Regions from separate parts of the Neobacillus sp. GCM10023253 genome, predicted to be linked through region 1. Evidence: riboswitches for the same ligand, from Rfam matches in the RefSeq annotation. Region 1 holds a riboswitch; each other region holds the start of a gene.
The links. Region 1 has a riboswitch for cyclic di-GMP ahead of ACFPA1_RS07650 (hypothetical protein). Riboswitches for the same ligand answer to the same signal wherever they lie in the genome.

Region 1 (10,523 bases):
GAAAAAGATTTTTTTGATTCTTGCTTTAGCTGTACTGGTTCTTAGTGGGTTCGAAAGCAGTTCAAATTCTCCGGGAGGAGCAAACAAGATGTCACATAAGAAATTGAGAGTTGCTATGCTGATTCCTGGAAAGATTGATGACCGTGGATTTATGGAGTCGGGGTATAACGGTTTAGTTCGAATTGAGAAGGAATTAGATGCGCAAACCACCTACATTGACCAGATTAAACCGGAATTGAGTGCAATGTCCGAAGCATTAAGAACGTTAGCGAAGAAACAACCGGATCTCATCATTATGCATGGAGGACAAGGTTCGGAAGCTGCCAAAATCGTTTCACAAGAATTTCCTAAGATCCAATTTATCGTAACACAAGGAAATGTTTCGGGGCCCAACCTTTCAAGTTATGAGGTTTTACAAGAAGAATCTGCCTGGCTAGCAGGTGCTGCAGCCGGGTTGTTAACAAAAACAGGAACCGTCGGGCATATGTCCGGAATTAGAGTTGTACCCGGTCTGAAAGGAAGAGCTGCCTACGTTGATGGCGTAAAGTATACAAACCCAGAAGCTAGAATTTTAACGAGTTTCATAGGCGATCAAGATAATAATGAGTTATCGAGAAAATATGCGGAAGCTCAGATCAATGAAGGTGCCGACATCATTTTTACGATGCTGAATTCAGGACGGAACGGGGTAACGGAAACTCTTAAAGAACACGGCCTGCACCATATTGGAAATGTAAGAGATTATGTGGCAGAACAGCCTGATGTTTTTATTGCCTCCGCTGTCGCAGATTCTGGAATGGCCGGGTTTTTAGCAGCAAAAAGCCTCAAAGAAGGAACATATACGCCAAATGTTATCAAAAAAATTGGCTTGGAAAATCTCGAGGCGATTAGGTTAACCCTATCCTCTTCTGTCCCGCAGGAGGTAAAGGATACAATTGCAAATTTATCAGCTAAAATTCAAAATGGGCAAATTGAGGTGGCTACAACTTATGATGGGCCGGAATTTAATTTGGAGGAAAACTAGTTATAAAGTAGTCGCTTCTGCATGATTAGCGAGGTCCCGCAAGATGAAGAGGATATCTCTATCTGAGACATCCTCTTTTTTCATTATAATAGCCGCTACCGTTACTGGATGCACATCTACCATTTATCAGCTTCCACCAACCCATCTGCACGGAGAACTCGTTCTATTTGTAAAAGAATCTGGATGAATTCCTTATAGTCATGATAGATTTTTTCCTGAGAATGGGCTGTATTGTTTCGTAATTCCTCAATTTTTCTGAAAAATTCCTTGCATTGACTATTTGATTCAAAGCCTAGCAGCTCGACTAATTTTGGTGTTTTCCGAATGATCGTGCCTTTATCGGATAACTGTAAATTGTCCACCAAAGTCAGGGCTTCATTTGTTGCTAACCGCTCTTCCAAAAGCTCCTTTGCTTTGGTTAATCTTGACTCTGTTAACTTATCAGACCAGCTGTCATCTGGATAATATTCTTTAATCACTGAAATGATGTACATTTCCAGTAGTGAAACGAAACTGAAGGCTAGCATCCTTATTGGCTGCTTTTGTAAATCGGCCACCGTGACGATCCTGGTAACTTTGTTCTTTTCAAGGATAAAGGTGAATTCTCTCTCCTGAAAAATATCCAGCAAATCAATCAAAGAAGTGGAATCTGAGATAAGGTTATCGGCATGAAAATCCTCAACAAACTCACTTATGATTCCTTCTTTTTTTATATCTTCCCTTTTTACGTATCCAATAAGTTTTCCGCCCTGTTTAACCCCATAAATATCAAAATCGCGATCAAACATTTCCTTTTTAACAGCGGCAGCATCATCTTCCGCTTCACATGTCTTGATCTCTTCTGAAAGCAATTCTACTGTCAGATTATTTTCATAGATATCTCTTAATTTCCGATAACCTTTTAGGGCATTGGATTTCAACCGTGACTCCCCCTTCCTTATAAATCAATCTTTTATTCTGGACGGTCTTTCAGGCTATCGTACTTTACAATCGGTCCAAGGTGACTGAACTGCCTTACTGCCTCCTCCATTAGCAACTCTGCCTCCCCGGATGTCCCAGCAAGAAGAATGTCCAAATGTCTATGCCCCATATTACCATAGCTATAAACAAGCAGAAAATCATCCGTTTCCCAAAGTTCAAATCGATACATAAACCAGTGGTTAGGCACAGCCAAATACTGCCCTGATTTAAATGTTTTCTCTCCTAGTCGGTGAAAGGCAAACTCCGCATGTACCGTGGTATATGATTGGCCAGCCTCTATTATGAGCGGCTGATTTTTCGTATATAGGTGTTCCATCCCTTCCAAAGTGGAAAGTCCTGTTTCTTTTTTTGTCGCTACGATGACAGGAGATTGCTTTTTTGTTCTAAATTCATAATAGTCGATGATCGCACTGTCACTCCATTGTACATGGAGATTGGCTTCTTTTAGCAAATTGGCCCACTTCCCGACATCTGCCGGGCTTTCCAATCGCTCACAAGAGAGATAGGTTCCGTTCGGGGTTAAAAAGAAGTCAACGATTTGTAAATACCAGCTGTCACCAAACGTTGGTTTTTCCTTTAGGTGGTCAGGCAGCGACCAATAGTTTTGAATGAAAATGGGCCCCATAATCTCATGAAAGCTGCGTACCGAAATAATCATATCAAAAGAATGCTTGGAAAAATGGTCGAGGAGCTCCATAAAGCCGATTTGATAAAAACTCACGTTTGAGAGCCCTAGCTGCTTGGCCAACTGCCGGGCACACTGGATTCCGTTTTCCGACTGGTCGACACCGACGATTTCCGCATCAGGAAAAAGCTGTGCATACCAGCATGCCGACAATCCATTATCACACCCGATTTCCAAAATTCTAGTTGGCTTTAATTGTTTTTGCTGGCTGACCCAGGTGAGCAATGACTTGTGAAAGGACATCGTCCACGATTCTGCTGCTAAACTAAATGGCAGAGTTTGATTCTTCACATCATATATGTTCCCTTTCCTTTTGCGGGAAATAAGCGGTTCCAGTTCTTCTGCCAGGACGGAATCTACAGCAGTGACGTGCTTCCAAAAGGCGAGCTTACTTTTGCATTCTTTGATTCCGAGTGAATTAAAATAGTCGTCAATATTGGGTTTCTTTTGTTTCGTCTCAATTGACATGCAAATATCTCCAGTTTATCAAAATTATTACTTATTATTAGGACTTGGTATTAAAAATAGTTAGTATAATATTAATCGTTTTTTATTATTTTTTCAAAAAATTTTATTAATCAATATAGAAAAAATGCCAGGGGCGATCAACATGTTGGTCGTTCCTGGCACTAATTAGGGTAAGCGTTAGCCCTTCTTTTGTTCTTTTTGATAGGCCTTCAACTGCTCGATCATCACGAGAAGCTCCGGTTCACTAATGGTTGGATAGTCGTCAATTTTATCTCTTACGTATTTCAATTGGTCGGGCAGATCCGTTTTTTTATTTGAAAAAAGCGATGCAACCGTTCCTGTTACAACACCTATTAAACCGATTCCGACGAACATAAGTACACTTGCAATTAATCGTCCAACAGTTGTCTCCGGATATAAATCCCCATACCCTACCGTTGTGGTAGTCACAACAGTCCACCACAGGGCATCACCATAACTGTCAAAGCTAGGTTCAATCCAGGCCATTGGGATGGCTGTCAAAAATAACAACGCAATAACGGTTATAAATAATTTATCAAAACGGTATTTTTCAATCAAAAGATCTAGAAGCGAATTATTTCTTTTCACAACGAGGATGAGCCGGACCAAGCGGATTAGGCGGATTAAACGAAGGGTTCTAAATATTTGATCAACGGGTATTAGTGCAAGTAGTTCTATCGGATGATTTTTGACAAATTCCCATTTATTTTTGCTTAACATCAACCGTATCACATAATCGACAGCGAAAAGCCCCCATACAAACCAGCCCAAAACATAATCTTCCCGCTCGGGCAATTCAGCTGCCAAGGAAAAAATAATCAGACCCGCTAACAGACATTCATAAACAAAACCAATCTTCCTTTTCAGCTTACCTCCCCCCTTTCTAAAAAAAATTCCCCATTTACCTAATTAATTTTAAGGGAAAAGCTTTGTAGAATACAAGGTTTAATGATGCATGGGAATGATGCATGGGGACGGTTCTCGTGCATCACTTCCACTTTTGGAAATAAAACATATCCCTATTTATCTTCCTATCTGTTATAATTGCTATGTTTTTTATCGCTTTTTCATTTCAGGAGGTTCTCCTATGAATCAATTATTGCAATTAAACACGATATTTATCAGTATTATAATAGAAGCAATTCCTTTTATTGTGATTGGAGCTTTTGTTGCGGCTTTAATAGAAGTTTTTGTGTCGGAGAATATGATTGTTCGCATCATGCCGAAAAATAAGATTCTTTCGGTGATAACTGCTAGTTTCGTAGGCGCAATATTTCCAGGATGTGAATGCGGGATTGTTCCAATTACGAAAAGGTTAGTCGAAAAAGGTGTGGCCCTTCCTGCCGCGATTTCGTTTATGCTCACGGGACCGATTATCAATCCGATCGTTCTTTTTTCAACGTATATCGCATTTGGTAATAGCTGGACGATGGTTTGGTACCGTGCCGGGTTTGCCATTGTGGTTTCGATTTTAGTCGGGATTGTTCTTTCTTTCGTGATCAAGACAAACCAGTTAAGGCTGAATGCGGATGAACATGTTCATGTCCATGACCATTCGAAACAAAATACGAAGCAAAAATTGGTCAGCGTGATTACTCATACCATCGATGAATTTTTCCACGTCGGGAAGTACTTGGTGATGGGTTCGTTAATCGCTTCAGCGATGCAAACCTTTATCCCGACTTCTACGTTGGCGGCACTTGGACATTCAAAAGTAGCGGGTGTTCTTGTCATGATGGCACTGGCGTTCATTTTGTCGATTTGTTCTGAAGCGGATGCTTTTGTTGCTTCGTCATTCAGAAACACGTTTTCACAAAGTTCCATCGTGACGTTCTTAGTATTCGGTGCGATGGTTGACATCAAGAACCTGCTGATGATGTTTGGTACGTTTAAGCCAAAATTCGTCATCCTGCTTGTTTCGTTAATTTCAGCATTCGTATTTATCGGTTCACTATTACTGTAAAGGAGGGAAGAAAATGTTTCGCGTCGTGATTTTATTATTGTTTACCAACTTGTTTTTCTATTTGCATTTATCAGGAAACATTTCGAAGTATATTAATATGAAGTATTCCTTTCTTTCCTACAGTATGATTTATGCCCTATTCTTCCTAACTATTGTAGAAGGAATCAGATGGTACCTTAAAGAGAAAAAATCAGAGATAGAATTGGAATGTCATGAATGCCATCATGATCATTCACATGACCATAAAAAGCCTTCTTTTGGAAAAAAGCTAAAAAGAACGGTTTCGTATACGATGATTGTTCTTCCCGCTTTGACAGGTGTGTTTTTGCCGGTAGCGACCCTAGATTCACAATTAGTTAATGCCAAAGGATTTAGTTTTCCTACTTTAGAGGACGGGGCCGACCGTTATGGCATGCATCAAATATTAAATCCCGACATGAGTAAATTTATGGGCCAGGATGCATTTACGGATTTAGTCAAAAAGGAATTCAAATCGTATAAAGGAAATGACCATATTACCTTAACAGATGAGGACTATTTAAAAGGCCTGGAAGTCATCTACAATTTTTCCGGGGAATTTGTTGGGAAAACCATGACGATGAAGGGTTTTTCATATAACGGTCCGGGGTTAAATGGCAACCAAATCTTTTTATTCCGATTTGGGATTATTCACTGTATTGCTGACTCTGGTGTGTTCGGAATGATGATTCAATTTCCTGAAAATGTCCACATCCCAAATGATCAGTGGTACGAAGTAACGGGAACGATGGACACGATGTATTATCAACCTTTTAAAATGAAAATCCCTATTTTAAAAGTGACGGATTATAAAATTATTTCACAACCGAAAGATGCGTATGTTTATCGGAATAGTTTTTAATATAAAAAAAAGAAAGCTCCAAGCACTTTAAAAAGTCCTTGGAGCTTTCTTTTTCGAGTGGCTTCTGCGCCTCTAATCAGAAATGCCAGTCTGGAAAAACGTCTTTTTTCTATCATAGCGTTCTAAGGCAACCAAAAATAACCTTCTTTTCAACAATTCTTTTTCTAACAATTTGTAATTTTTGTCGGCCATTTTTAGTAAAGCTGTTATGTACCTCTCTATAATATTTTCATCACTAAGTTCCACCACGTCCATTTCAAGTTCGTTGTCATAAGCAAGTGTAGTCAAATGAAATCCCCCTAAAATATCTACTATTTTAGGCAGCTCAGCCATCCTAGTTTCATCGAACCCTTAGACCTGTAGCTTTGCGTCCCAATCTTTCGAGTGGTTTGCCTTTATCTAAATAAACTAATTATTTATATTATATTACAATTTTTTCAAATATTACATAAAAATATTTTTTATGGTAAACATAAACTAAGAAAAGTGACAATTATAAATTTGATTCCATTGTTAACATCCCTGCCAGCTTTCTTGTTGGCAGGGATGTTAAATAAAACTTTTAATTTTTTAAGCGTCCAGTTTGGGTTTGAATTGATTATGTTATGAAAAAAATAATCAAATTGAATTCAATTCCCATGATTTAATTTCTTACCACTTTTTCATTCTTTTTGCCTTCATCTATTGGCCCAGGTGCAATACTTTGGTCATTGGCTGTCAAATCGATGCCATAATCTTTAGCAAACACCATATGAGTTTCCACTAGTACGTCCTTTGAGTTTTCGTCTAAATTGAAAACCCTGGCACCGCGCAATCTGTTTCGATCAGCCCCCGAAAGGCCGTATGCACCAAAACCAGTGCTGCCGGAATAGCCGAGCAGGATTCCATAATAGTTACCCATATAAGTATTTACGTGGTCATGTCCGCAGAAGACCCCCTTGACATCTCCTCTTTCCAGCATAGCTGAAAACATTCCGCTGTTGATTGGCCCTGGGCATTCCTCTTCATTTCTTTCTCCAACAATATTATGTTTGTTTACAGCATTTGCGTGATCAGCATCTGTTCTTCCGTCCACACTTCCGAACCACATAAATCTATGTTCCCAAAGCGGGATATGAATAAATACAAGCGATGGAACCTTATGCCCCCACTGCTGCTCAAGTTTTTTCGATGTCTCATAATACCAGTTGACCTGGTTCATACGAAGCCAGTCCCATGTCGGGTATCCTTTAAAATCTTGTCCCGCAATCGTTTGAGGGGCATATCTTCCACTGTCAAGCAACCAAAGGTTGAATGCCGCATCTGTACCTTTTGAATTTTTGATAAGAAGATTCATGTTTCCAGTACCCGTTATGTCTTTTACCCCAGGTGTGTTCATATTGTATCGGTAAGACATATAAATGCCCAGCATGTCCTCCTCATTTAGGCCGCTTTTTGGAGTGGAATCCTCATCATGATTTCCGTATGTAATGGCCCACTTAATCCCTCTTTGCTCCATCGGCTGCGCCACATTGTTTATGGCTTGTTTCATTTCGGTAGGAGTGTCACAGCCACCAGTGATGTTGTCTCCGTTTAGGACCACAAAATCCGGTTTCTCTGTATCGAGGACTTTTTCCATCAACTGTATGGTACGGCGGTCAATATTTTCATCATCCTGTGTATCATTAAACTGAACAATCTTGAATTTGCCGTCTGGATTAAATTGAAGTTTCATATCATCATTTAATTCGGCATAGGCTGTCCCAGAAAACAAATCTTTTGGAAGGCCAGCTGCTCCCAATGTTAAGGCAAGTGTGCCTATTCCCCCTATTTTGATAAATTTTCTTCTGTCCATCTCCTTGTGTGACTCCTGATTACTCATTACAAAACCTCCTCAAGTCTTTTTATTAAATATTAAAAAAGTACCTATTAATAAAATAGCAAGGAGATTTTAATTCTCTGTATGGCTTATGTAAATTATTGATTATAAATTGGTAAAGAATGCAAGACATAAATAAATCCACCTGAGCCCAGCTACTCGAAGTGGATTTATTTTTATTAAATTCGCAATCAAGGTCAGTTGTTTCACATAAAAAACATGTGATTGGGTCACCCTGTTTTCATTTCACTATTTATTACTAATGTCATTTTAACAATGGTTTAAAAAAATATATGTCCCGTCCAGTTATGAGTTAGACTCCTAAATCAGCATTCTATCTATATAGTTTTTACAGCACTAAAAGCTTGCTTCAATGCATTGGCTGCCTGGTTGATGGCGTTATGTGCTTCCGTCAGCACTCCCGGCATCCAGAAGAAACCGTGAATCATTCCTTCATAGCGTGTCGCTTCCACCGGTACGCCTGCTGCTTTCAGCCGTTCCGCATAGGCTTCCCCTTCATCGCGCAACGGATCAAAGCCTGCCGTAATCACCAGCGCAGGCGGAAGTCCGCTTAAATCCTCTGCCAATAATGGGGATGCATACGGATTTTGGCCATCCTCTTCATTACGTAGATAATGATTCCAGAACCAGACCATTGTATTTTTTGTTAAAAAGTAACCCTCTGCATTATCACGATAAGAGTCCGTGTCATAAGCGTGATTTGTGACAGGATAGATAAGCATTTGATAGGCAAATGAAGGGCCTCCCTGTTCACGAGCCATTAAGGCCACAACTGCTGCAAGGTTTCCGCCAGCACTATCACCTCCTACTGCAATACGCTCAGGGTCTACTTGGATGGATGCAGCATTTTCCGATAACCACTTTGCTGCGGCATACGAATCCTCAGCGGCAGTCGGGAATTTGTGCTCAGGGGCCAATCGGTAATCGACAGATACGACGACGCAGCCTGCTCTGTTTGCCAACATACGGCAAGGCACGTCAACCGTATCCAGGTTGCCGATAACCCAGCCCCCTCCATGGTAGTAAACCAATGCTGGGAATGGTCCTTCACCCTCCGGCGTGTAAATACGAACAGGGATTTCTCCACCCGGAACCGGAATGGTCCTGTTTTCTACTTTGGCTACCTCTTCAGGCGCGCCCGCTATTAGACTAAAATCACCCATCCTGGCTAGTTCCGGAGTTAGCTGCTCCATAGGCGGAGCACCGGCGGACTCTAATTGTTTTAAAATAAACCATGCTTGAGGATCAATATTTGACACGAAAAATCCCTCCTTCACTTTGCTATCATCTTGGTTATCATGTGCTAGCAGAGAGGTAAACCCTTCATAGCCTCTTGCTGCAATATCATCACAAATTAATCGATATAGCCCAACTCCTCCGGCAAAGGCAAGGAATCCGCGCGGCTTACCGTCGATATTCGCACCCATGTACCAGGAATCTGTTTTAGTTAGCAGAGACATGTCGGCAATAGCGCGGCATTGATGGCTCCAAAATGCTTCCGCCTCTTCAGTGGCCTCAAATGCTTCCAAATGATGCTCACGAAGATAATCAATGCAATCGGCAACCCAATCCACATGCTGCTCAATCGAAACCATCATGTTGCTTAGTACCGATGGGCTTTGCGGACCGGTCAGCATAAACATGTTCGGGAATCCGGAAGTGGATAGTCCAAGATAGGTCTTCAACTCGGCGCCGTCTGCCCACTTATCCTTGAGCGAGACATCGTTTTTTCCACGAATATCAATTTTAAATAAAGGTCCTGTCATGGCATCAAAACCAGTCGCAAACACAAGGACATCTAGTTCATACTCGTTGTCTGTCGTATTGATTCCATCAGGTGTAATTTCCATAATTGGCGCTGTCTTAATATCGACAAGTGAGACATTTTCTCGGTTGTAGGTTTCAAAATAGTTGGTATCTATGATAGGTCGTTTAGTAGCGTAGTAGTAGGTCGGCATTAACTTTTGTGCTACTTCGGGGTCATGAACAATTTGCTTAATCTTGGAGCGGATAAAGGATGCGGCGGTGTCATTCGACTCTGGCACCATAGCTATATCATTGTAGTTGTAGGTAAGTGAAAATAGTCCGCCCTCTTGCCAGGCTTTTTCATATAAACGTTCTCGTTCTTCTGGGGAATCCTCCAGGGCAGACCGCATCCGAGGTCCATATGGTACACCGTGCTGCGAGTATCGCATTTGCTGTTTAGTCTCATCATAATTTTCCCAAGTCTTGCGGATTTCTTCTGCCTCAAGTGAATGATTTTGCGCTGGACAGCTATACTGCGGTGTCCGTTGAAAAACAGTGAGGTGTCCCGCTTCTTTGGCAATAACCGGGATTGCCTGAATTCCACTTGAACCAGTTCCGATCACCCCGACACGCTTGCTGCTAAAATCCACCTTCTTGTGCGGCCATCTTCCTGTGTGGTACATCTCGCCTTTGAAGCTGTCTAATCCCTTAAATTTAGGGATGTTAGAAGAAGAAAGACAGCCTAATGCGGTGATAAAGTATTCAGCTAAGACGAAAGTGCCATCTTCCATGCGAATCTCCCAGTTACGCGATTCTTCATTGTAGCGGGCGGCTGTAATCCTTGTGTTGAACTGAATGTCGCGCCTTAGGTCCAGT
Region 2 (10,523 bases), on a different contig from region 1:
CCGATAAAGTCGCGGACAACCGCGAGTCCTTCACTTTCCACATAAGTCTGAATGGCATGACCGATATCGCCAATCCGGTTGCCTGGAACCGCTTGTTCAATTCCCTTGTACAAGGCTTCCTTTGTGACTTTTAATAAATGCTCAGTCTCTTCGGAAACCTCGCCAACTGCGTAAGACCATGCTGAATCAGCCAAGGCCCCGTTGTAATTAACAACCATATCAATCGTGACGATGTCCCCTTCCTGCAATGGTTCTTTGCGCGGGAAGCCATGGCAGATTTCATCGTTAATACTTGCGCATGTTGCGTATTCGTAGCCCTTATAACCTTTTTGTTCCGGAGTGGCATTATGCTTTTTTAAAAATCCCTCTACAAACTGATCAATTTCCCAAGTGGTAATCCCTGGCTTAATCATTTTGGCAATTTCTTTGTGACAGGCAGCGAGGATTTCTCCTGCCTTTTTCATTGCTTCGATTTCTCGTTGTGACTTTAAGACAATCATGTAATGTTCCCCTGCCTTTTTGAATAAATTCTTTTGTCTGGAGACCTATTTGTGCGAATGCTGGTATATAAAAACGATTACTATATGACATTTTTGGCAACACTTTAATATTAACGCTAACGGACTTATTTTTCAAAACTACTTTCTCAATGTAAAAACTAATTATGCAAATTTCGATAATTTGCCATATTCCTTTGTTCTTAATATGGTACTCTCAAATTCTTTTTGATAGAATGATGTTATAAATTATTTTTAGGTGTGTGAGAATCCATGATAGGTGACCGCGTAAAGAAATTCCGCCAAGAGAAGAAGATGTCACTTTCTGAACTAGCAGAGCAGGCAGGAGTTGCAAAATCCTATTTAAGCTCGCTTGAGAGAAACCTTCAAAAAAATCCGTCCATACAGTTTCTTGAAAAGATTGCCGGTGTATTAAACATTCCGGTTGAGCATTTAATACATGAGCAGATTGACAAGACGGCATTGGACAATGATTGGATGAATTTAGTAAAGGAAGCCATGACCTCCGGTGTTTCAAAAGATCAATTCCGCGAGTTCTTGGAATTTAATAAATGGCGGAACAATCAAAACAATAGTTAAAATGTACAAAAAAAACATCCTACAAAAATTCTTAATTTTTGTAGGATGTTTTTTCATTTTGGTATGTAACAAATTGTTCTGATTGGTGATTACCGCTTAGGAAATTTCGAATATCTTCTACCGATAATCCAATCCTCTTAGCTTCCATAATTAGTACTAGCCAATCCTTGTCAAGCTTCTCCATCTGCTCAATCTCCAAATTCATACTAACAACCCCCTAAAATACTTACCCGTATTTCAGGCAGCCCGGCCATCATAGCTTCTCTCTATTTCCACCTTAGACCCTCGGCTTTGCGTCCTTGATTTTCACCAAGTTTGCCTTTTTCTGAAAAATAACTGTCTATTTATTATTTCATCAGTTCATCTTTTCTAGGACTAAATTCACACTAACTATTTAGTAAGTTCATTATAACTAGTCCTTTTATAACAAAGTGTTAGTTTTTGTCAGCATTTTTAATATTCTAAACCCCTTTTTTAGACATTTTTTGACAAACTCCCGCATTTTTTCCTCTAATTCCCATTGCCTGAAAATGGAATATATAAATAATAGAGCATTTGAAGTCGAATATCCTCCTAATTTATGGGAAGAAAATTTTCCTTCTTTATTTTTGGCTCTGATTTTATGACGAAAACATTTGTCTAATTTGTGACGATTAGCATATAATATTAACAACATGATAATATACGGAATATTGTCAATATTCAAAATAAAATAGAGGTGATAGGCATTGACCATTGTTCATGTGTTAAACTTTTCAATCCCCATTGCTTTTATGGTATTTGCAGGTTATTTCTTAGACCGCATGTGCAAGCCTGCCAAATTTGAAGAAAAAGCTGGTGAAGAGGAATTGTAAAAATTCTCTCCTCGCCAGCTTTTTTTTACTAATCAGAATTTATTTAAACCGTTTTTCTACCTTTTGTTCGTAATTTTTGAAAATGGACGAATTTGTTTTCGCCCCTCGTTTTGACATCAATTGATTAAAGCGAAGGAGCTTTTCATTTAACTTTTTTTGCAAATCTTCCTTCTTACCGCTGTCGTCACATTTTTTGATGAGATCCTCGATGGTCATCATCTCTTTGCGTAAATGGTTTTCCTCTTCTGAAAAGCCTGCATTTTTCATGATTTTGTAAGCCATGCGCAGTTCTTCTGGAATACCTGATAAATCTTCAAGCTTCAGCAGTTTTCCATATCCAGGAAGATTATCAAATTCTCCATCTTTGTATGCTTTTTTAATCCGATCTTCTGAGACAATATGAAACATATCCATGTTATTGCCCTCCTTTTTTAGCATACTCACTAGATTTATTATAACAAAGGTCCATTTTGGTTGAAAAATAAATCGGTAATGATTTCAGCTTTATTGGGGCATGCTACAAGCGATAACGAAAGGAGTGTTAGACTTGGCACGTGGAGAACATTTTAATCATAAAAACAAAAACCATCCGGGTGAATTCCCCAAGAACACCATGACCGAGAGTCATGCTGAGCAGGCAATTGGGGATGAAGAATTTATTGTCACCCAGGAGGCCTTTAAAAATAGAATTGAGGAAGAGGACACGCCGCAGGATACCGCCCGCCTGCTTCCTGAGCAGACAGAGTAAAAGGCGTGAAGAGTTTTCACGCCTTTTTACTCTGTTTATTTTTCGAAGCTTAATTTCTTCATAAACTGAGAAAATTCCAGGGTTTTCAGCCATTCTGCCAGTCTTTCGATATCCTTCGAGAAGATGCGGTCCTGCTTAATGGATGCCACCTGCTCACGACCTTTTTCATAGAAGTTCTTCGTATGGGTCGCCATTTTCTCTACACCGCGATATTCGACGGCCTGCATGGCGCAAATCATCTCAATCGCAAGGACCCTGCGAGTGTTTTGGATGATTTGATGTGCATGCCTTGATGCTATCGTCCCCATGCTGACATGATCCTCTTGGTTTGCCGATGATGGAATGGAATCCACACTAGCTGGATGTGCCAAAGTTTTATTTTCTGAAACAAGTGCAGCCGCTGCATACTGCATAATCATTGCCCCTGATTGCAGGCCTGGCTGCGGGCTTAAAAACGGCGGCAGATCGCTTAATTGCGGATTAACTAACCGTTCCACACGACGTTCCGAAATATTAGCAAGCTCTGCTACTGCGATTTTCATAAAGTCCATTGCAAAAGCAATTGGCTGCCCGTGGAAGTTTCCACCGGAGATGACCTTTTCCCCATCATCAAAAATTAGTGGATTGTCAGTCGCCGCGTTCATTTCGATTTCTAGCTTTTCTTTTACATAATCAAGCGCCTGCCAGGAAGCACCTTGAACCTGCGGGATGCAGCGAAGAGAGTAAGCATCCTGAACCCTCAGTTCTCCCTGCATCGTTGTTAATAAGCTGTCACTCAAATAGCGGCGGATTCTTGCTGCTGTATCAATCTGCTGCTGGTAGCCTCTGGCCACTTGAACCTCTTCTGCAAAAGCATCGAGAATTCCATTTAACCCTTCAATCGTCATGGAAGCAATCAGTTCGCTCTCAAAAGCAAGCTGCTCTGCTTCTAGGTATCCGACGACCCCCATAGCTGTCATGGCTTGCGTTCCGTTAATGAGAGCAAGACCTTCTTTAGCCTCAAGTGTTAGCGGGAAAAGACCTTCCTGCTGAAGTGCAATGCCTGCTTCCACACGCTCGCCTTTATAGAATACTTCGCCTTCACCTACAACAACTAATGCCAAATGGGATAATGGCGCCAAATCCCCGCTAGCACCTAATGAACCCTGCTGCGGAATAACCGGAATAATGTCTTTGTTAGCCAGCTCAATCAGTCTTTCAATGACTACCGGACGAATGCCTGAGTAACCTTTTAACAGGGCATTGGCACGAAGAACGACCATTGCTTTTGACGCCACTTCTGGGAATGGCTCCCCTATTCCACAGGCATGCGAGCGGATTAAATTCAACTGCAGATCCTGCACATGTTCTTTATCAATAAGTACATCGCTGAACTTTCCAAACCCGGTATTGATTCCATAAACCACTCTACGCTCAGAAACAATTCGTTCCACCGCTTCCCGGCTCTTCGCTGCAGCCTCCATGCTTTGTTCCGAAGCGCCAACCTTTTGGCCACGGTACAATACTTCCTTCATTTGCTCTAATGTTAGACTGTTACCTGTTAATGTGATCATTTCTCTCCACTCCTCTATTACTTTAGTAAGATAAAGAAAGAGGCTGGATTCCATTTCTGATTAGATTTGGAATCCAGCCTCTTTAATAAACGTTATAAAATTTTGAACGGTTCTTCGGCGCTGCCTCATGATTTTCCACCCATTCTAAAAATTATTATTAGTTTGATAATATTTTATGTGACAGATACCTTGCCTGTCAACTAAATTTTCTGAATTTTAGCGCATTATCACTTTAGCAGGATAATGAATGAAAGAGGCTATTCATAAAGAAATCACTCTTCTTGAATAGCCCCTTAAGTATGGTGTTAATCAAACTTCAACCCTTTTAACGCGTCAGCCAACGCACTATTCAAAGGTTCTTCCTCTTTGTGCTGGTTCTTTAAGTATTTTTGTACTGTCCGTTTATCCACTTTCCCGACGGATTCTTTTTTCCGGCGTTCTTGGAAAACAGAAAGTTTTTCACGATATCCACATTTACATGCGAAGATTTGGCCCTCACCCTCGCCACGCAGCTCAAGTTTTTTATGGCATTGTGGACAGCGTGCGTTTGTAACACGTGAGACATTTTTACGATGCCCGCATTCCCGATCTTGGCAAACGAGCATTTTTCCCTTTTTGCCATTCACTTCAAGCATTGGTTTTCCACAGTCAGGACAATTTTTTGTAGAAATATTATCGTGCTTATATTTTTTATTACTTGCTTTAATTTCAGCCACGATTTCTTTCGTGTAGTTTTTCATTTGGCTGATAAACACTTCTTTTTTCAACTTGCCATGCGCAATTTGATCAAGCTTTTGTTCCCACTCCGCTGTTAAAGCAGGGGATTTTAGCTCTCCCGGCACTAAATCCAGCAATTGCCGGCCTTTGGAAGTAATATGAATGTCTTTACCTCGTTTTTCGATTAAGAACGAGTTGAATAGCTTTTCAATAATGTCAGCTCGTGTTGCAACAGTTCCCAGTCCACCCGTAGATTTTAATGTTTCTGCGAGCTGTTTATTGTTTGTTTCCATGTACTTTACAGGGTTTTCCATTGCCGAAAGTAATGTCGCCTCATTAAATCGAGCTGGCGGATTTGTTTGTCCAGCCGTTTGTGCGATAAGTTTCACAATTAATGTATCGCCTTTTTCGATGCGAGGTAAAATCTGTTCTTTCAAATCATCTGACGCATCGTCATCTTCAAAGCGATTATTGTAAACTTCTTTCCAGCCACTTGAAATAATCGTTTTTCCACGAGCCACGAAGTTCTCATCACCGATTTTGGCTCGCAGCGTTAACTGCTCGTACTCGAATGCCGGGAATAATACCGCTAAGAAACGTTTTACGACTAAATCATAAATTTTACGCTCTTTATCTGTGAAGGCTGAGAAGTTTACATAGCTTTCTGTTGGTATTATCGCATGATGATCTGATACTTTGCTGTCATCAACAAAAGCCTTAGAAGCTTTAATAGGCTTACTTAAGACCTTATTAGCTAATGGACGATATTCACCTATTGCACATGCTTTCAACCGTTCAGGGAGTGTTCCGACAATGTCAGAAGAAATGTAGCGCGAATCAGTACGAGGATACGTTAAAACTTTATGCTGCTCGTACAGCTTTTGCATAATGTTTAACGTTTCCTTAGCAGAGTAGCCAAAGATTTTATTCGCATCACGCTGCAATTCTGTTAAGTCATAAAGACCCGGAGAAAAAGATTTCTTAGGCTTTTTCTCAATTTCCGTTACAATAGCGTTTTGTTTGCCAAGCTTTTTGACAATGGCCTCAATTTTTTCTTTATCGAAGCTTCGGCTGTTTCCTTTTGCATCCTGCCAAGTCAGCTTTAGTTGGTTGGATGTTTGGGCTTCAATGCCGTAATAAGATTGCGCTCTGAAATTTTTGATTTCGTCCTCACGTGCTGCAATTATCGCAACAGTAGGTGTTTGTACACGTCCGCAGTTTAGTTGGGCATTGAACCTGGTCGTTAAAGCACGTGTTGCATTCAGCCCAATATACCAGTCAGCTTCTGAACGTGCGACAGCTGAAGCATATAAATTGTCATAAGACTTACCAGGCTTCAGGTTTGCAAAACCATTTTTAATCGCCTTATCAGTAACAGATGAGATCCATAAACGTTTAATAGGTTTATTGACTTTTACTTTATCAATAATCCAACGTGCAACTAATTCTCCCTCTCTCCCTGCATCCGTGGCCACGACTATTTCGTTGACATCATTTCTAGTCAGTTGACTCTTAACTGCATTAAATTGTTTCCCGGTCTGCCTAATGACTGTTAACTTCATACGTTCAGGCAGCATTGGCAGGTCTTCTAATTTCCATGTTTTATATTTCACATCATAATCTTCTGGGTCAGCAAGCGTGACAAGGTGTCCTAGTGCCCACGTAACGATATATTTCTCGCCTTCTAGATACCCATTTCCTTTTTTATTACAATTAAGCACACGTGCAATATCACGCGCGACAGAAGGTTTTTCAGCAATTACAACACTTTTTGCCATATTTAAAACATCCTTTCGAATTACAGTAAGTTAAATATAGCATACGTCTCTAATGGATTCAGTAATTCCGAAACTTCAATTACATTAATGGTAAGCAATGATGGGAAAGCAGTCTCTTTTTTTCTTGTATTCCCTTCCACTTGAATAGTATGATAAATTGGCACGATTTTTGGAAATGGAGATTTTTGAATGCGGATTAGAGATTGGGATATGAATTTGAAGGTTCGCCTGTTCGGTGAGGCGGCCATGAATATTACTTATTGGATGTTCTTTCCGTTTCTGTCGATTTATTTTGCAGAGGAATTCGGCAAGAGCAAAGCTGGTTTGTTATTGGTTTTTTCACAAATATTTGCGGTGGCAGCTAACCTGTTGGGCGGCTACTGTGCTGACCGATTTGGGCGGAAACGAATGATGGTTCTCTCTGCCATTGGGCAAGGATTTTCCTTTTTAGCTTTTTCAGCAGCCAGTTCTCCCTGGTTTCAGTCTCCAATACTTGGATTCGCAGCATTTGCTGCGGCCGGTGTTTTCGGTTCCTTTTATTGGCCGGCAAGCCAGGCAATGGTTGCTGATTTGGTGGAGGAAAAACACCGCAGCCAGGTATTCGCCATATTTTATACATCTATCAATATCGCAGTAGTCATCGGCCCTATTTTAGGCGGGATTTTTTATGCTCATTACCGCTTTCAGTTATTGCTTGCTGCTGCGATTGTTTGTATGATGCTTGGCATTATTTTAGCAAAATTAACAAAAGAAACAGTGCTCGTTCAAAAAACTTCAGCTTTATCCGTCGACGGAAAATGGTACTATTTTTTAATCAATCAATTTCGGGACTATGCAATAATTGTACGGGATAAAACATTTCTCCTGTTTATCGTAGCGGGGGTTTTAGCCGGCCAAACGTTTATGCAGTTGGATCTATTGTTTCCAGTGTATATGAAGGATGTTGTTCACAATCAAAATCTACTTTCTTTTGGGGATTGGTCATTTAAGGTCGGCGGTGAGCAAGCCTTTGGAATGGTACTTGCCGAGAATGGCCTGCTGGTTGCGTTATTAACTGTCATCGTGACCAAATGGACAGCTAATTTTAATGAAAGAAATATTTTCGTATTATCATCGGTTGTATACGGAGTTTCATTGATTCTGTTTAGCCAAACGCAGTGGATTTGGGGATTGATGTTCGCAATGGCGGTATTTACCTTTGCAGAATTGATGGGTGCAGGTCTCCAGCAAAGCTTTGTGTCCAAACTTGCCCCCGAACATATGCGGGGCCAGTACTTTGCGGCAGCGAGTCTGCGGTATACCATCAGCCGAACCATCGCGCCGTTGTCCATCCCGATGACCGTTTGGATTGGATACAACTGGACATTTTTTGTATTATTTTTGCTTACACTCCTCAGCGCCTTCTTTTATTGGCTGATGTTTTATTCATTTGAAAAAGAATCTATTAAACTGGGATCCTAGCTTAGCAGGGTCCCTTTAATTATTGTTCAAAATTCAGACAAAAAATTGTACTAAATTATTCACAATTACCCCTTTTAGTATTATACTTAGAGTGTAAACATTACATATTTCAAAGGCGGTGGACAAAGTGGAACTGTCAACATTTATGGCTCCCACTTCATTGTCAGGCATTATTACATTTATCGTTTTATTTTCCGCAGGGGTATATTTTAATATAAAAGTTTATGGCAGCAAACTGCAGTAGGAACACTATTCCTGCTGTTTTTTTTTGCTTAAAACACTGCCCCTCTATCATTTTCTTTTTCATAATAAAAACGCTACAATAAAGGAAGATTCTGATAAAGGAGATTATACATATATGAGTCATTTTCAAATTAACCTTGAAAAATACGCGGAGCTTGCAGTTAAGGTCGGCGTAAATATTCAAAAAAATCAAAGCCTATTGGTCAACGCTTCCTTAGACGCAGTCGAGTTTGTCCGCTTAATCGTTAAAAAGGCTTATGAAGCGGGCGCCCGCAATGTCATTATCAACTGGGCCGATGATGTGGTTACAAGAACCAAATATGAACTGGCACCAGATGAGGTATTCAACGAATACCCGCAGTGGCGGGCTAAGGAAATGGAAGAATTGGTTGAGCAGGGTGCTGCCTTTATGTCAGTGGTGTCTTCAAGTCCAGACTTGCTAAAAGGCGTTGACCCGCAGAGGATTGCCAACTTCCAAAAGGCTGCCGGAAAAGCAATGACTAAGCATCGTCAAGCGATTCAATCAGACAAGGTCAGCTGGACTGTCGTTGCCGCAGCGTCCCCTGCCTGGGCTGCCAAGGTGTTTCCGAGCGAGCCTGCCGAAAAGCAGATTGAAAAGCTTTGGGATGCTATTTTTAAAGCAGTCCGTGTGGATGCTGAAAACCCGGTCGAAGCCTGGAAAAAGCATGATGAAACCCTTCATGAAAAAGTGTCATACCTCAACGAAAAACGGTATGCAAAGCTTCATTACAAAGCACCTGGCACAGACTTAACAATTGAGCTGCCGAAAAATCATCTGTGGGTTGGCGCAGGCAGTGTCAATGAAAACGGTGTTGAGTTTATGGCCAACATGCCAACAGAAGAGGTCTTTACGGTTCCATTAAAAACTGGCGTAAACGGCACCGTCACAAGCACGAAGCCGCTCAGCTACAGCGGAAATATCATTGGCCGTTTTTCAATTACCTTTGAAAACGGCAGAATTGTCGGGGTAAAAGCTGAGGAAGGCGAAGAAGTTCTGAAGCATCTTGTGGAAACCGATGAAGGCTCCCACTATCTTGGTGAAGTGGCACTAGTTCCGTATAACTCGCCAATCTCCCAATCTAACATTCTTTTCTTCAACACATTGTTTGATGAAAATGCCTCAAACCATCTTGCTATCGGAATGGCATATTCTTTCTGTATCGAAGGCGGCAAGAAAATGTCTGGCGATGAATTAAAGGAAAACGGGCTAAACGAGAGCATCACTCACGTTGATTTCATGATTGGATCGGCTGAAATGGACATCGATGGCATCACCGCAGATGGACAGACAGAACCTATTTTTAAAGCAGGAAATTGGGCGTTTTAATCCTATCAAAAATCAAAAATGAAAGAGCAGGCACTCTTGAGGCCTGCTCTTTCTCTATTGACTATAAATATCCGTACCATCCGGCTTTTTCATAATCTCATCACGCATTTTGGTTAGCTTCGAAACAGGATCATTCGGAATCAGTATTCCCAGCAACTTTGAAATTCCTAGTGTGTTCAATAAGCTTTCTTCTATTTTTACCAATTGGTTAGTCAGAGTCGTGTCTGCCGGACATACCTGATTTAGGTCGACCTTTTTCGTTAATGCCTCATCGATTAATTGCAAGCCCAGTTCCTTCGTGATTACACCGTTTGCAGACTGAAGCTTTGAACAAACTGTCTGCACCGTCTGATTTGCCGTATTAACCGTACCGTTTACCACCGGTTGTAGCGGTTTGATGACAGGTTCCAACTGCTGCACGACCGGTTCTAGCGGTTTTAGTGCAGGCTTAAGTGGATTTAAAGCTGGTTCCAGCGGCTGCAATACTGGATCCAAGACGGTCTCTACAGGTCTCAACACCGGGTCTAGTACACTAACAATCGGGTCTAACGGTTTTAAAACAGGCTCTAATGGCTTTGTCACTGGACTTAGCGGGTCCGTGATTCCACCAATTACGTCCTGAAGCGGGTCAGTAATTTTTCCAACCAGATCCTCCGAAGCTCCAGCAGTGTTACTATCAGCACAGGTAAGCGGCAGGTGTCCCGACATGATTTTTTCAATTTCC
Region 3 (10,523 bases), on a different contig from region 1:
AAAAACGGCATCAATTGACACGATTCACATGGCTGGAAGTCCAACGACTACGAATCTATCATCCGACTTGTACATGGATGGGGATGGATTTTTCGTGGTGCAAAGCGACAGCGGGGCAAAGTACTTAACACGGGCCGGCAACTTTGACCGGGATGGCGCCGGCAACCTCGTGAATCCACAAGGATATAAAGTGCTGGATTCTGTTGGAAATCCTATCCAAGTTAATTCAGATGTTTATGTTTCCTACACCATTGATTATAATGGGGTTATTAAAGGGGTCACTCCTGCTGGCACCGCCGATGAGATTGCCACTTTAGGCACGGTTGTTGTTTCCAATCCAGGCGGCTTGAAAAAAGTGGGCGGTTCCCTGTATGAATTAACAGGAAATTCCGATACAGAAACCAATATCGATAATCTGATTGCGAAGCGTTCAGATAACCATGCCGGGCAAATTGTTTCCGGCCAGCTGGAAATGTCAAACGTGGACCTATCCGAAGAGATTACCGAAATGATTACCGCACAGCGCGGTTTCCAGGCGAATGCCAAGGTGATTACCGTGTCCGATTCGATTTTGGAAGAATTGGTAAATTTAAAGCGTTAATAGTTTCGAATTTTTATAAGGGAGGGAAAGTATTTCTGCTTTCCCTTCGCATCATTTTTATGGTGGTGGAACCTACGCAATGAAAGAAAAAATCATTCAAAACAGCCAAGATGTCAAAGTCTATGATTTTAAAAAAGCGCTTCGTCTATCGATGGAGCAGGTTCGCGTGTTAACAAGAATCCATGATAATTTCGCTTATCAACTGGCTTCCTCGATTTCGACGCAATTAAGAACGATCGTGCAAGTGGATGTGGTGTCGGTCAATCAAATGCTTTACGAGGAATTCATCAAGGAGCTGCCGGCTTATACAATTTTAAACGTTTTTGAAACGTCCGAAAAAGGGCGCATGATTATGGAATTAAAGCCGCAAATGGCATATGCCATCCTCAATCGTCTGCTCGGCGGCCGGGAGCTTTCGGCAGCCTCCGGGGATAAAACAACGTTAACGCAAATTGAGAATAAAATTCTTCATAAGCTGTTCGAGGGCTTTGTAGAAAACTTGCAGAAATCGTGGAAAGATCTCATGAACGTCGATTTGAAGGTGTTTGAGATAGAAACGAATCCACAGTTTTTACAGGTCGCGATCCCGAATGAAACCGTGATTGTGATTGCCTTTACGATTAAAATCGGTGATGTGACGGAAAAAATGCACATTTGCATTCCGTATATCATTTTGGAGCCGTTTTTGCCAAAGCTATCATCCTATCAATTGTTCTCGACCCGAAGCCATGCCAAAAGCACGCAGGAATCCAAGCTGTTAAAGTCCAAAATTGAAGAACTTGAGATCCCGTTAAGCGTTGAACTGGGGCGCTCGAAGATTTCGATTGAAGAGTTTTTATCGTTAAACGTCGGGGATGTCATCCAGTTGAATCAGTTGTATGATGAACCGTTAAAGGCGAAGGTCGGAAAAGAAGTGAAATTCTTTGTCAAACCGGGTGTGAAGAAGACACGGCTGGCAGCCGAAATCGAAACTGTTTTAGAAAAAGAGGGAAAATAAGATGAGTAACGAGGGGAAAATTTCAAGAGAAGAATTGGAAGCTCTATTAGGCGATACCGAAAAGGAAACGAAGCCGTTTATTTTTCAAGACTTGCCGGATGAACCGCAAAAGCGGGAAACGGATGACTCCGTTAATTTGGATTTGCTCATGGATATTTCGTTGGAGCTGGTTGTGGAGCTGGGCCGGACGAAAAAGAAAATTAACGAAATCCTCGAACTCACACAAGGCTCAATTATCGAACTGGACCGTGTCTCCGGCGAGCCAGTCGATGTCCTGATCAACGGAAAAATTGTCGCAAAAGGCGAAGTGGTCGTCATCGACGATTATTTTGGGATTAGAATCACGGAAATTTTAAATAAAACAATCAATTAACCTCCAGAAAGGCTGTCGCGGCCTTTCTATTTTTCTGTATTCTAAATATATCCGCGGATTTTTTACCGATATCTGCGAATTTCCGAATATATCAGCGAATTTTTAAATATATCCGCGGATTTCCGAATATATCGGCGAATTCTAAAATTTATCCGCGAATCCTATATCCGGCCCCTCCACTCCCCAAAGTTTTCAAAAAAACTAAACGTTCCCCCAAAACCTGCCGTTATTTTTATTAAAAGCAAAGAAATGATGGTACGGAGGATTTCCAAATGATTTCAAATGATCTTCGCTTATCCGGTCTTGCGTCCGGGATGGATACCGAGGCGCTTGTGACCAAATTAATGAACGCAGAAAAAATCCCCTTAAACAAAGTAATCCAAAATAAAACGATGACGGAATGGAAAATGGATGCGTACCGCGATTTGAATACCAAATTTCTGGATTTGCGGTCTTCGATGGAAGCACTAAGGCTGGAGTCCACTTTTCAAAAAAGCAAGCTGTCATCTTCTGACTCGGCCAGGGTCGACGCGTCCCTAACAGGCACCCCAAGCAGAAGCGAATATGTGATTTCCTCGGCAAAACTCTATCAGCCGGGTACACCTTCCTCTGTCAAATTCGCACAGGCAGGAGTAGCCAATGATAAAGCCGAACTAGGTTCGGGATTTAGTTTTACCCTAAACAACGAACCTATCAGCTTTACTGCACAGGATACAATCCAAAGCTCGATTACAAAAATCAATGCCTTATCCGCGAAAACAGGGGTGACGGCCACGTATTCCAGCGGCGATAACGCGATTATTTTCACCTCAAAGGATGACCAGATGGGTATCAGCATTGCCAATGTATCCGACAGCTCAAACGTGCTTAAGATTGCAGCGGGTACGGTGGGCAGCCAGCAGAATGACTTCCCAGCAGGAAACGCCAGCGGGGCCGTCGGTACCTCGCCCGTCTCATCAACACCCGGCGAGGTCACCATTAACGGAACGATCATCACGATCAAAAGCAACCAATTTACCTACGACGGCATCCAGTTTAACCTAAAAACCGAACTGCCGGCCGGAAGCAATGTCACTGTTACGAAGAAACCGGACGTTGATGCGATTTTTGACAGCATCAAAGGCTTCGTCGACAAATACAACGAAACAATCAAAACCCTTCACGACAAATTGGGCGAAAAGCGCTATAAAGACTATACCCCTTTGTTAGATGACCAGAAGAAGGATATGAAGGACAAAGAAATCGAGCTGTGGGAGGAAAAAGCAAAGAGCGGCCTACTATCAAATGACCAGATGATTGCCTCCGCTCTCGACAAAATGCGGTCCATCCTCTATTCCAAAGTCAGTGACAAAGACCCTGCCATAATGAACAGTGACTTCGATACGCTGGCGGAAATCGGCATCACCTCAAGTACTAACTACCGGGATAATGGCAAGCTCGTCATCGATGAAACGAAATTGAAAGCGGCACTGGAAAATAATCTAGACCAAGTCGCCCAGCTTTTTTCAAAAAAATACGACATAGGGGCTTCCACCAACAACACGGTAAACAATGCCGAAGAGTTTCAAAACAGCGGGGTCGCCTGGCGGTTGTATGACCAGCTAAATGAGACGATGAAGGACATAACGAAGACGGCCGGTTATTCGAGTGACACTTACCTTTCCAAGGCATTAAAGCGGCTGGATGATCAGATTGATTCCTGGGAGAAACGCCTGCAGACAAAGGAAAGCTATTACTGGAAGCAGTTCACTGCGATGGAGCAGGCCATCCAGAAATCGAATACGCAAAGCAGCTGGCTGATGCAGCAAATGGGTGGTGGAATGTAATCGATGGAGAAACAAAAAGAGCAGTTTTTAAAAGAGTACTATCAGCTGACAAGCAATCTACTAGAAACGGATGAAGTAGAACTTATTGAACAGCTGCTCCAAGAACGGGACCAGTGCATTGAGAAAGTAAACGAGCTAGATCAACGTAACGGAGCCATCCTCATGAGCGAAGCCATCAAGGAAGAGCTCCGGCGCATTCACCCGTTAGAACGAAAGCTTCAGGAAAAATTAACTAGGGCCAAGCAAACGATTCTTGCGGTGATTGGTTCTCTCCAAAAAGAGAAAACCATTAAACAGCAGTACGGAGAACCGGTTGCTGCTTCGGTAAGCGGGATTTTTTACGATAAGCGAAAATAAAGGGAAGGTGTGAGACTTTTGGCTCTGAACAATGCCTATCAATCTTACGAAAATAATCAAGTACTATATGCGAAAAAAGAAGAGTTGCCCCTTTTGTTATATACCGGGGCGATTAAATTTATCCTTCAGGCCAGAATAGCGATGGAGAAAAAAGACTGGCAAAGGGCGAATGACCGAATCCAGCGGGCTCAAAAAATTGTTTCCGAATTAATGGTAACCCTGAATATGGATATCGAAATCTCAAAATCTTTTGTAGTACTTTACGATTACATGAAGGAAAAGTTAATAGAGGCGAATATCAAAAAGGACGAGCAGCTGTTAATCGAAGTGGAAAAAATGTTTACAGAACTGCAGGATACCTGGAAAGAAGCGCTGAAAATAGTACGGCCTGCTTAACTAATTTTAGTTAAGTAGGCCTTTTTAATTAAATTTGTTGTCAACTGACTAAAACCATTGTATTATTATTTTTGTAGGAAAAATTCGACAATATGATTTTCCAAAAATCGACAAATACAATCCGATAATAGCAAACCTGGGGAAACCCAGCGACGCAAAGCTATAGGGGCTAAGGATCCTAATGGATTACGCCAGCCAGTTGCCGAAGAGACTCATAGTTTACCCTATTAGACTATTCTTCGGAATGGTCTTTTTTATGTCCTAAAAATTAAAATTTAAATATTCTGAATTTTTATAGGAGAGCTGACCCATGTCGATACTTCAAAACATCAATCTAGTGCAACGTGCTTTAAATGCCTCTGTGTTAAGACATAATGCCATTTCCAACAATATCGCCAATGTGAACACCCCAAACTATAAACCCCAAAAAGTTATTTTTGAAGACATTTTAAAACAAGAACTTTCCGGTACTGGCTTTGACGGGAAGAGAACCAATGCCAAGCATATCCCAATCGGCATAGCTGCTTCAAGCCAGCCTTTGATTACCCAGGAACCTACTGTGTTGCAAAATAGCGGCAATGGGGTGGATATGGATAGTGAGATGACGGAGTTGACCAAAAACTCGATTTGGTACCAAACATTATCGTACCAGATAAGCGAAGAATTCAATTTACTCAAAACAGCAATTAAGAGCAGGTAGGTGATTCATAATGTCGATGTTCCAACCCTTAAATATTAGTTCTTCAGCCCTAACCGCCCAGCGGTTAAAAATGGATACAATCTCCTCCAATATCGCCAATGCGACGACCACTCGGGGCCAATTGGTGGATGGGGTCTGGATGCCTTACCGGCGGAAGATGGTCGAGGTGCAAGCGAATGGGACGGGAGGAACTCCGTTCAGCCAATTCTTGCAAAATGAAATGAATTCAAATGGGGTCAAGGTTACAAGAATCGTAGAAGACAAGACTCCGTTTCGGACGGTTTATGACCCGACCCATCCCGATGCCAATAATGAAGGCTACGTGATGATGCCAAACGTTGACATTACAAAAGAAATGGTCGACCTGATGACTGCCTCCCGTACTTATGAGGCGAACATCACAGCCTTTAATGTCGGAAAAAGTATGTCACTGAAAGCTTTAGATATTGGCAGATAAGGAGTGTTAAAAAATGAGAATTGATCAGCTGTTTCCGGCGCAAACCTCTTTGGTGGGAAAAGCGCAAAATACGCAGCCCGCTTCCGTGTCAGGCACCTCTTTTTCGAACTCGTTAAGCGAGGCCTTACAGAAAGCAAATGAAACGATTGTCCAATCGGAAAACATGTCCGAAAAAATAGCCATAGGTGAAATAAAAAATATCCATGACGTCACCATAGCTGCACAAAAAGCACAAATCGCCCTGCAGCTGACAACCCAAGTAAGGGACAAAGTAGTCGAAGCCTACCAAGAAATCATGAGAATGCAAGTTTGAGGCATGGGGACGGTTCTTGTGCATCACTTTTCAGAAGCAAAGGGTTGGTTCCTTTGCACAACCTTATCAGGAAGTCATGAGAATGCAGGTTTTAAAGGTGCAGTCGATTCTTGGCTAGCATAGCGGAGGGCTTATGAATCAGAAATTAAATGATTTCAAGGAAAAACTCTCGCAGTTTTGGAAAAACGCGAGCAAGAAAAATAAAACATTATATATCGGGACGTTTATTTTACTAGTGGCCCTGCTCAGCTTTGGTATTTTTTATTTTTCCAAGCCCAGCCTTGTTCCTTTGTATGCCAATAGTTTGAGTCAAAAAGAAATTGGCGAGATTAAGGCCGTCTTGGAAAAGCAGGGGGTCACGGACATAGAAGTGACCAACAATGGCACGCAAATTCTCGTTCCAAAAGAGCAATCTGCAGATCTGATCGTCAACTTGGCGGCAGAAGGGTTTCCAAAAAGCGGTCCGATCAGTTTTTCAGAACAGACCAAGGATTTGAAATTCGGCGTCACTGATCGCGAACTTGATGCCATCGAGAGAGAGGTCATTCAAGGGCAGCTGGCCAATTTGATGACGAAAATCAACGGCGTCAAAAATGCGGAGGTCATGATTACTCTTCCAAAGGACAGCGTGTTTATTCGGCCCGAGGAAGAAGGGAAAGCCAGTGCATCGATTATTGTTGACCTCGAGCCCGGCTATCAATTGGAAAAACAGCAGATTAAAGCTCTATACCATTTGGCATCGAAGAGCATTCCGAATCTGCCTGAAGAAAACATCGTCATCACCGATGAAAATGGCCAGCTTCTTTCCTTGCCGCAGTCAGGCGATAATGCCTTTGCCGGGGTAGATAGCTATGAAAGCCAACGGGAAATCAAGCAAAAGGTAGAGGCAGACATTCAGCGCAGCATCCAGCAGATGCTCGGCACGATGCTTGGGCAGGATAAGGTGCTGGTCCAGACCTTTGTGAAGCTGAATTTCGACCAGGTGAAGACGCAGCAAAACTTAGTCGAACCGCTCCCGAATTCCGATAAGGGAATGGCCGTTAGTGTTGAAGAGGTCACGAAATCCTACAGCGGCGAGGGGGCCGTTCCGAGCGGTGTAGACGGCACCGGTGAAGGCGATGTGCCTGCCTATGCTGCTGAAGGAAGCGGCGGAAAAAATGACTACCAGGAAAAAGTTAATCGCGTCAACTATGAATTCAACCGGATTACAAAGGAAATGGTCGAAAGTCCGTATACGATTGACGATTTGACCATTAACGTCGGAGTGGAACCGCCGAATCCGAAAAATCCTGCATCCTTAACAGCGGATACGCAGGATAATATCCGAAATATTATTGCCAACGTAGTACGGACAGCGATTAAGGACAATAAAGGGCTAACGGATGCCGATATCAACAATCGCATCACCGTATTCCCGAGAGAATTTGCCGGTAAAAAGGATTTGACACCTGCCAAGACGGATTTAAGTCAAAAGGCAACTTATATGAATTATATCTGGATTGGAGCAGCAGCATTAGGTCTCCTTTTGGTCGGTGGTTTAATTCTTGCCTCCCTGCTTAGAAGGAGAAAGAAAGAGGACATGGAGTCAGCCTCAGAATTTTTAGAAATGAAAAAGCTTACCGAATTTGAGCCTATCATTAACAAAAAGGAATCAGTGCAAAACGAATTAAATCAATTGGCTGGTAAAAATACGGATGAATTTGTCGACCTGTTACGGTACTGGTTAAAGGAAGAAAAGGAGGGATAACATGCGGAAGTTAACGGGAATTCAAAAAGTTGCGATTCTTTTGGTTGCTTTGGGGAAAGAGGGGTCTTCAGCAATTTTGAAACAGCTGAAGGAAGACGAAGTGGAATTGATTACAAAGGAGATTGCCCATCTTCAATGGATCGATGCCAAGGTGAAGGAAGATGTGCTCAGAGAATTTTACCAAATGGCATCTGAGCGGAAGGTCGTGTCGACAGGCGGTGAGCACTTTGCCAAGGATGTGCTCGCACTCTCCTTTGGCGAAGAAAAGGCGAAGGAGATGCTGAACCGCTCCTCCGAAAAGAATCGAAAGAAGCCTTTTTACTTTGCGCAAAAGGCGGAGCCAGTTCAAATACTCAACCTTTTGCAATATGAAAATTCCCAAACCATCGCACTCGTTCTTTCTTATTTGGAGCCGAAAAAGGCCTCCGCGATTCTGTCTTCTTTTTCACCGGAAAAGCAGGCGGAAATCGCCACAAAAATTGCTTTGATGGACACAGTTTCGCCTGAGGTGGTCAGGCAGGTCGAGGAAGTGCTGCAGGAAAAGCTGTCCACGACGACCTCGCAGGATTATTCAGTCAATAACGGGATTGACAATATTGTCAATATCCTGACCGGGGTGGACCGAAGCACGGAAAAGCATATTTTAGAATCGTTGAGCAGGCAAAATGCGGGTCTAGCCGAAGAAATCAAAGGGAAAATGTTTGTATTTGAAGATATCGCTCTACTCGACAATCATTCGATTCAACGGATTTTACGGGATGTGGACGGTGAAGACTTATACTTGGCATTGAAAATTGCCAGCGAAGACCTCAAAGAAGCTATTTTTAAAAATATCTCCAAACGACGTGCCGAGGCGCTCGAGGAACAAAGTCAATTCGACCGTCCTGTCCGCTTAAAGGAAGCGGAGGAAGCGCAGGGACGGATTGTCCGCATCATTCGCAGGCTCGAAGAAGAAGGCTCCATCATCATAGAGCGAGGGGTGGAGGAAATTGTCATCTAATCTTTTTAAAGCTACATTCATCTCGCCTGTTATTGAGACGAAATATTTGTCTTTGCATAAAGGAAAGGACGCTTATTTCCCTCTTGCGGATCAAAGCGCCGAGGAAATTATCCAGGAAGCGGAACAGCAGGCGGCGGAAATTGTCCTCCAAGCCCAAATGAAGGCGGCAATGGAAAAAGAACAAGCGGCCGAAGAGCTGGAGAAGTGGAAGCTATTAGAGCAGGAAAAAGTGATAGCACAGCTGGAAGAAATCAAGCAGCAGGGATTCCAGCAGGGCTATGAAGAAGGCTTACAGCAAGCTCATCACGACTATTCCGGTAGAATCGAGCTGGCCCAGGAAGTGCTCGAAAAAGCGTATGAAGAGAAAAAGGCCATTATTAAGGAGTCCGAGCCGTTTGTCATTGATTTATCCATTCAAACTGCGGCCAAGGTAATCCATAAGGAATTGGCAGCAAACCCGGAGGTGCTTCTTCATCTGATCAAGCAGAGCCTACTGTATTCGAATGAGCGGTCGACGATTTCGATTTGTGTCAGTCCAGATGATTATGAGTTTGTGCAAAACCAGCGCCAGCAAATCCTCGAATCTGTGGAAGGGCAGGTAGAGGTGAAAATCTTGCCGGAACATTCGATTGAAGAAGGCGGCTGCGTGATCCGCACATCATACGGAAGCATCGATGCCCGGATTGATGTTCAGTTGAAGGAAATCAAACAGGCACTCCTGAAGACGCTGAGGGATGATACGTATGAACAAGCTCTTGAAAATTGATAAATACTTGCAAACGCTGCAGACCATCAACCCGATTAAGTTTAACGGAAAAGTCACCCAAGTCATCGGCTTGACGATTGAATCGCAGGGGCCTGATGTAAAGCTGGGCGATGTCTGCCTTATTTATCCGTCTTCATCAGAGAAGCCGTTAGAAGCAGAAGTCGTAGGCTTCAAAGGAAACCGGGTTCTGCTAATGCCATTGGGGGAACTTGTTTCCATCGGTCCTGGTTGTGAAGTAGTCTCAACAGGGAAGCCGCTTACCGTCAAAGTGGGCATGGAATTATTAGGAAAGGTGTTGGACGGTTTAGGCAAGCCAATGGATGAAAGTCCGCTTCCGTCCGGTTTGGTCGAGGTCGACACCAACAATAATCCTCCAAATCCGTTAAAGCGGCCGAGAATACATACGCCTTTGAATGTCGGGGTCCGCGCGATTGACGGGCTGCTCACAGTTGGGAAAGGCCAGCGAGTCGGCATTTTTGCCGGGAGCGGCGTTGGAAAAAGTACCTTGCTCGGGATGATTGCCCGGAACACCAGCGCGGATGTCAATGTCATCGGCCTAATCGGTGAACGCGGCCGGGAGGTGCTTGATTTTATCGAACGGGACCTTGGTAAGGAAGGTTTGGAAAAATCGGTCGTGGTTGTGGCAACGAGCGACCAGCCTGCCTTGGTGAGAATAAAGGGCGCCATCATCGCCACAACGATTGCGGAATTTTTTCGGGACCAGGGGTTGAGTGTCAACCTGATGCTCGATTCGGTCACCCGCTATGCGATGGCGCAGCGGGAAATTGGGCTGGCAATCGGAGAGCCTCCGACAACGAAAGGATATACCCCTTCCGTTTTTGCGATGCTGCCGAAGCTGCTCGAACGGGCCGGTACCGGACCGCGCGGGGAAATCACTGCTTTTTACACAGTGCTGGTGGACGGCGATGACATGAATGAGCCGATTGCTGATACGGCTAGAGGAATCCTCGACGGACATATTGTGTTAGA

Region 2: it holds a riboswitch for cyclic di-GMP, as region 1 does, so the genes downstream of both, ACFPA1_RS25595 (anti-repressor SinI family protein) here and ACFPA1_RS07650 (hypothetical protein) in region 1, are expected to answer to the same signal.
Region 3: it holds a riboswitch for cyclic di-GMP, as region 1 does, so the genes downstream of both, flgB (flagellar basal body rod protein FlgB) here and ACFPA1_RS07650 (hypothetical protein) in region 1, are expected to answer to the same signal.

The regions. Positions count from the first base shown of each region.
Region 1 is NZ_JBHSHV010000006.1:29,337-39,859, forward strand. It holds gene ACFPA1_RS07615 (BMP family protein) at 1-1,024, shown strand, start outside; gene ACFPA1_RS07620 (hypothetical protein) at 1,025-1,147, opposite strand; gene ACFPA1_RS07625 (hypothetical protein) at 1,141-1,944, opposite strand; gene ACFPA1_RS07630 (methyltransferase domain-containing protein) at 1,977-3,158, opposite strand; gene ACFPA1_RS07635 (potassium channel family protein) at 3,336-3,950, opposite strand; gene ACFPA1_RS07640 (permease) at 4,249-5,142, shown strand; gene ACFPA1_RS07645 (TIGR03943 family putative permease subunit) at 5,156-6,022, shown strand; gene ACFPA1_RS07650 (hypothetical protein) at 6,095-6,310, opposite strand; cyclic di-GMP riboswitch class I at 6,339-6,426, opposite strand; gene ACFPA1_RS07655 (metallophosphoesterase family protein) at 6,666-7,883, opposite strand; gene ACFPA1_RS07660 (alpha/beta hydrolase) at 8,219-9,094, opposite strand; partial or broken gene ACFPA1_RS07665 (flavin-containing monooxygenase) at 10,178-10,523, opposite strand, start outside.
Region 2 is NZ_JBHSHV010000028.1:76,936-87,458, forward strand. It holds gene map (type I methionyl aminopeptidase) at 1-500, opposite strand, end outside; gene ACFPA1_RS25590 (helix-turn-helix domain-containing protein) at 771-1,097, shown strand; gene ACFPA1_RS25595 (anti-repressor SinI family protein) at 1,129-1,302, opposite strand; cyclic di-GMP riboswitch class I at 1,335-1,427, opposite strand; gene ACFPA1_RS25600 (hypothetical protein) at 1,826-1,951, shown strand; gene ACFPA1_RS25605 (DUF1992 domain-containing protein) at 1,991-2,365, opposite strand; gene ACFPA1_RS25610 (hypothetical protein) at 2,490-2,699, shown strand; gene hutH (histidine ammonia-lyase) at 2,735-4,252, opposite strand; gene ACFPA1_RS25620 (DNA topoisomerase III) at 4,558-6,747, opposite strand; gene ACFPA1_RS25625 (MDR family MFS transporter) at 6,937-8,208, shown strand; gene ACFPA1_RS25630 (aminopeptidase) at 8,567-9,799, shown strand; gene ACFPA1_RS25635 (hypothetical protein) at 9,854-10,523, opposite strand, start outside.
Region 3 is NZ_JBHSHV010000026.1:24,661-35,183, reverse strand. It holds gene ACFPA1_RS22860 (flagellar hook-basal body complex protein) at 1-601, shown strand, start outside; gene fliM (flagellar motor switch protein FliM) at 681-1,598, shown strand; gene fliN (flagellar motor switch protein FliN) at 1,600-1,971, shown strand; gene fliD (flagellar filament capping protein FliD) at 2,244-3,797, shown strand; gene ACFPA1_RS22840 (hypothetical protein) at 3,801-4,154, shown strand; gene fliS (flagellar export chaperone FliS) at 4,164-4,550, shown strand; cyclic di-GMP riboswitch class I at 4,670-4,757, shown strand; gene flgB (flagellar basal body rod protein FlgB) at 4,861-5,250, shown strand; gene flgC (flagellar basal body rod protein FlgC) at 5,261-5,707, shown strand; gene fliE (flagellar hook-basal body complex protein FliE) at 5,721-6,020, shown strand; gene fliF (flagellar basal-body MS-ring/collar protein FliF) at 6,154-7,767, shown strand; gene fliG (flagellar motor switch protein FliG) at 7,769-8,767, shown strand; gene ACFPA1_RS22805 (FliH/SctL family protein) at 8,757-9,533, shown strand; gene fliI (flagellar protein export ATPase FliI) at 9,511-10,523, shown strand, end outside.